DNA from 2 places in the Brevibacillus sp. YAE8 genome. Region 1 is predicted to be linked to the other one. Evidence: a T-box and tRNA genes for the amino acid it is inferred to sense, from the RefSeq annotation. Region 1 holds a T-box; the other holds one or more tRNA genes.

The links. A T-box is a leader RNA that pairs with one kind of tRNA and senses whether it is charged. The one in region 1 lies ahead of leuS (leucine--tRNA ligase), so its partner is inferred to be a tRNA-Leu.
Region 2: it has a tRNA-Leu gene. The T-box ahead of leuS (leucine--tRNA ligase) is inferred to sense a tRNA for this amino acid. The anticodon was not compared.

What each region holds. Positions count from the first base shown of each region.
Region 1 covers NZ_BAAIYG010000020.1:79,511-81,896, forward strand. The annotation lists gene leuS (leucine--tRNA ligase) at 1-781, opposite strand, end outside; T-box leader at 930-1,171, opposite strand; gene AC27IT_RS19975 (class I SAM-dependent DNA methyltransferase) at 1,223-1,960, opposite strand; gene rsfS (ribosome silencing factor) at 1,967-2,323, opposite strand; gene yqeK (bis(5'-nucleosyl)-tetraphosphatase (symmetrical) YqeK) at 2,323-2,386, opposite strand, start outside.
Region 2 covers NZ_BAAIYG010000005.1:276,590-278,975, forward strand. The annotation lists gene AC27IT_RS10955 (helix-turn-helix domain-containing protein) at 1-924, opposite strand, end outside; tRNA gene AC27IT_RS10960 (tRNA-Leu) at 1,266-1,352, opposite strand; tRNA gene AC27IT_RS10965 (tRNA-Val) at 1,364-1,439, opposite strand; tRNA gene AC27IT_RS10970 (tRNA-Glu) at 1,541-1,614, opposite strand; tRNA gene AC27IT_RS10975 (tRNA-Ser) at 1,619-1,711, opposite strand; gene AC27IT_RS10980 (phospholipase A2 family protein) at 1,998-2,282, shown strand.

The DNA of each region.
Region 1 (2,386 bases):
GAGCGAGTACCGTGTAGGTGGCGCCGTAGAGCGTATCCGGGCGGGTCGTGAAGACAGTAAAGGTCTGGTCGTGTCCCTCAATGGCAAACGTAACCTCTGCCCCTTCGGAACGGCCGATCCAGTTGCGCTGCATTTCCTTGATGCTCTCCGGCCAGTCCAGCTCTTCCAGGTCTTCGAGCAGTCTTTCCGCATACGCGGTAATTTTCAATACCCATTGTTTCATCGGGCGGCGTTCGACCGGATGGCCGCCGCGCTCGCTTTTGCCGTCAATGACTTCTTCGTTGGCCAGAACGGTTCCCAGCGCCGGGCACCAGTTCACGGCTACTTCGTCAACGTAGGCCAGGCCGTGCTCATACAGCTTCGTAAAAATCCACTGGGTCCATTTGTAGTAGTGCGGATCGGTCGTGTTGATCTCTCTGTCCCAGTCGTAGGAGAAGCCGAGCGACTTGATTTGGCGGCGGAACGTGTTGATGTTTTTTTCTGTGAACTCCGCAGGGTCATTCCCCGTATCGAGCGCGTACTGCTCGGCTGGCAAGCCAAACGCATCCCAGCCCATTGGATGGAGCACGTTGTAGCCTTGCATCCGCTTCATGCGGGACAAAATATCGGTAGCCGTATAGCCTTCCGGGTGTCCGACGTGCAGCCCGGCACCAGATGGATACGGGAACATATCGAGTGCGTAAAACTTTTTCTTGTTCGGGTCCTCAGAAGTTTTAAAGGTCTTGTTTTGCTCCCAGTATTGTTGCCACTTTTTTTCAACATCACGATGACTGAAAACCATGGTAGAGCACTCCCATCTTGAAATAGGTAAAAAATGAAAACTCGGCTACACCGAGCCATTGGCGTAGCCTTCGTTGCACTTATACCGGATAAGAATCTGTACATTCCGGTCCAGTATAAAGAAAACCCCACGTCCCCAGTCGTTCTACGAAAGGGACGAGAGGTTTGTTTATATTCCCGCGGTACCACCCAGATTGGCGAATGAAAAAGCATTCACCCACTTGAAATCCGTAACGGGGATGAGCCGCCTGCCCTTACGCAACCATGTACACATGGCCTTCGGGGCAAGTGCTGGGAGGCGAGTTCAGATAGTCCCGGGTTGACTTGCACCTGCCGTCAACTCTCTGTATCCGCGGGGCATATTCCTACTATTCCTCTTAAACGCGTCGAAATTTGTAGTTATAACGCCATTATAGTCAATATAAACCAACCGTGTCAAACCCTACGGCTTGCGAGCGGCAAAAAATAAGCGTTCGCTCGCTTCCTGCGGCGGCAAATCCGAATAGTCTGCCGTAATGACGATGTCCGTGAAGCCCGCGTCGGCCAGCCAGCGCATCAGTTGGACCGGCTGGTAGGCTCTTTGCCAATGCTCCTCCTCCAGCCGCTCGTACAAGCCGTTTGGCTGGCGGACGAAAAAGGTGAGCTGGTGCTCTACCTCCAGGCGCAGCGGATCGCAAAAACATTGCCAAATGTACGAAACCTCATCGTCGACGTAGGTGAATGTCTCGTCGCCGAAAATATGCAGCATTTTGTACGGGCTGTGCACATCGAACAAAAAGCTTCCCCCGGGAGCAAGGTGAGCGAAGACGCGCCGAAACGTCTCCTGCACGTCCGCTTCTTCTGTCAGGTAGCTGAGAGAGTCGCACAAGGAAATGACCGCGTCCGCCTCCGGCAAGGAAAGCTCGCGCATATCCTGCTCGACCCACGCCACCTCTACTTGCTCCTGCCGCATTTTGTCGTAGGCAATCGCCAGCATCTCGGCGGACAGATCGACGCCCGTGACCCGATAGCCGCGCTTGGCCAGCGGAATCGCAATCGATCCCGTCCCGCAGCCCAGATCAATGACTCGTTTTGGGGCCTCTCCCTTTTGCCAGGTGCGCTCGACCCAGTCCAGCCATTGATCGTAGGGGGTGTCCGCCATCAGCCTGTCGTAAACTGCGGCCATGTGTGCGTACGCCATCCGTTTTTACCCTTGCGCAGCGAAGGACACTTCTTCTGCATCCTTCCACAGTCGCTCCAGATTGTAAAACTCGCGATCTTCGCGGTGGAAGACGTGAATCACGATATCGCCGAGGTCGACGAGCACCCAGCGTCCCTCATCCGCGCCTTCAATGCCGCGAACGTCAAAACCGTTTTTGTGGGCTTGATCGCGAATTTCGCGCACGATCGCCTGCACCTGACGCTCGTTGTTTCCGTGGCAGATCATGAAGTAGTCTGCAATCACCGAAAGCTTGCTGATGTCCAGCACCTTCAGATTTTCTGCCTTTTTGTCTTCTGCTGCCTTCACTACCAAGCGAGCCAACTCTTCTACTGTTTTAACCATCAAAGCCCTCCTTCTTTCCCTTTGCGGGATACCAGATCGTTATAAGCGGTAAGCGTCAGCGGA
Region 2 (2,386 bases), on a different contig from region 1:
TTCCTCTTTTAACAGCAGCGCTCCGCGCACAAGCTCATCGTCAGTGGCGACAGGCGTGACACCGAGCGCAAGCAAATCGCCCACGAATTGAAAGGCGGCGATTCGCTTCGGAATCGGCCGACTGCGGAACTCGCCTGGGGACATGCCGGTCAGTTGCTTGAATTTTCGGCTCAAATACTCGCCGTTTGCATAGCCGACCTCCGCGGCAATTTCGTTGACCGTCATGGCCGACGTCAGCAAATGCTCTTTGGCGCGGTCGATCCGCACGCGATTCAAATATTCGGAATAGCCCCACCCCAGCTTTTTCGCAAACAAGGTCGAAAAATAGCTCGTATGAAATCCGGCCAGCCGCGCCAGCTCGGAGCGGGTAATCGGGCTTCGGTAGTTTTCCTCGATATAGGTTACCGCTTTCTGAATCGACGGCTCCCAATCCAGTTCAGGCGTGATTTCGTACTGGAGGGCAAGCTCCATCAGCTCTTTGAACAAGCGCTGGTGCTGCTTTTGCTCTGCCGTCTGGCCGTGGGCGGACGCTTGCTGGCACGCGTGCAAAAGCTCGTTCAGCAGCACATTTGCCCGATACGGCAGTCGATTCCTGACCCAGCCGCTCGCAGGCAAACAACTGCGGTCGTTGCGGTAGACGAGCTGTTCATCGTCGTGCTCCGCCAGCCGATAGCTCTCGAAGGACAGGCGGCAAACAGGCGGGCTCTCGTTTTTGTCGGCGCAGATCGTCACCGAGTGGCCCGGACGCAAAAGCACGATTTGTTCCGGGCCCAGCCAAACCGTCCGCTTGCCATCCTGCATGCGCATTCGCCCTGACAGCGGGGCGAGCATCGTCGGGGACGAGAACGCCACTTCCAGGGACGGCTTCCCTTTTTCCCACGCCAGGAGACTGCACTCTTTTAACACGTGAAGAACCGAGTCCATGCATGCCAACCTCTTTCCTGCGTTCTCTTTCTTTTTAGTTTAGTTATACCATATCTTGCCCAAGCGACCTGTTGGGGCCACGTTTTTGGGGACAAGGTGCTGGCACGGCAGGGGGAGCCGCTTCAAGGAGAAGAAACGAACAACCCGCGAGACGCCTTGTACAATCAACAAGTCTCGCGGGCCACTTTGTCCATGCCTAAGCCGTTGGTGTTGCCGTACGCTTCGGCCATTCCGAAACGGCCGCGCCGAATATGGCAGCGCCAGCAGAGAGAGCGCGAACGCCTAACAAAAAAAGGCCCCTGCCTGCCACAAAAGCAGACTGGAACCTGTCGTTTACGATATGGTGCGGTCGAGAGGACTTGAACCTCCACGGTGTTGCCACCACTAGAACCTGAATCTAGCGCGTCTGCCAATTCCGCCACGACCGCAAATATGAAAATGGTGGAGGCTGACGGGATCGAACCGCCGACCCTCTGCTTGTAAGGCAGATGCTCTCCCGGCTGAGCTAAGCCTCCACTCTTCCCCGACAAAAGTCGGGTTCCAACCAGTTGTTGGGGCCCCGCAAAGTACTCGGCGTTGTTACAACGCATCCACTTCGCTTTGTGGGGGAACTAGGTGACCCGTAGGGGATTCGAACCCCTGTATGACAGCGTGAAAGGCTGCTGTGTTAAACCGCTTCACCAACGGGCCATGATGGCGGATGGAGTGGGATTTGAACCCACGAGACGGGTCGACCCCGCCTACACGATTTCCAATCGTGCTCCTTCGGCCGCTCGGACATCCATCCAAATTTTCCGCTTGCCCTGTTCGCATATCGCTCGGGCAAGAACTAATCTATCATATCTAGCAGCCGATTTCAAGGAGTATTTTAAAAGTTTTTCTGCGTGCAAATCTGTGAAAACGAAGCGGCTCCCCGCTGGCGTTCTCGTCCTGGCAGCGACCGCCATGACACCACCCTCTCTCCGCTCTGCCTCGCAAGTTTTTGCGTCAATTTTCGTGGAAATTGCCTAAAGCAACTTCCCCGCTTTTCCAATATGCTACCAATAATCATTGACGATGCGGAGTGATGGCTGGTGGGCAGAAGAAGACGGCGGGCAGGTCGGATTCCTTGTTTGTACGGAAACTGGTGCGGCCCGGGCTGTTCGGGGCCGGGCGCCCCGATTGACGATATCGACCGCTGCTGCAAAAAGCACGACCGCTGCTATCAAAAGCGCGGCTATTTTTCCTGTAGCTGCGACCAGGAGCTTTTGCGCTGCTTGCAAAACAAAATCGACATGAACACGGAAAAGGGCAGGGTGGCCGCGATGATTTCCGCCTATTTTTCCCGCTCCAAATGCATTCCGGACGACTTGAAATAGGCTGTTTTGCGAATTGTCACGATTGTCATTCTTCATACAAAAAATGGTAACACCTTGGACATGAATCTGCCATAACTCCCGTGTTTTTCCTTTGGCTTTTTTTG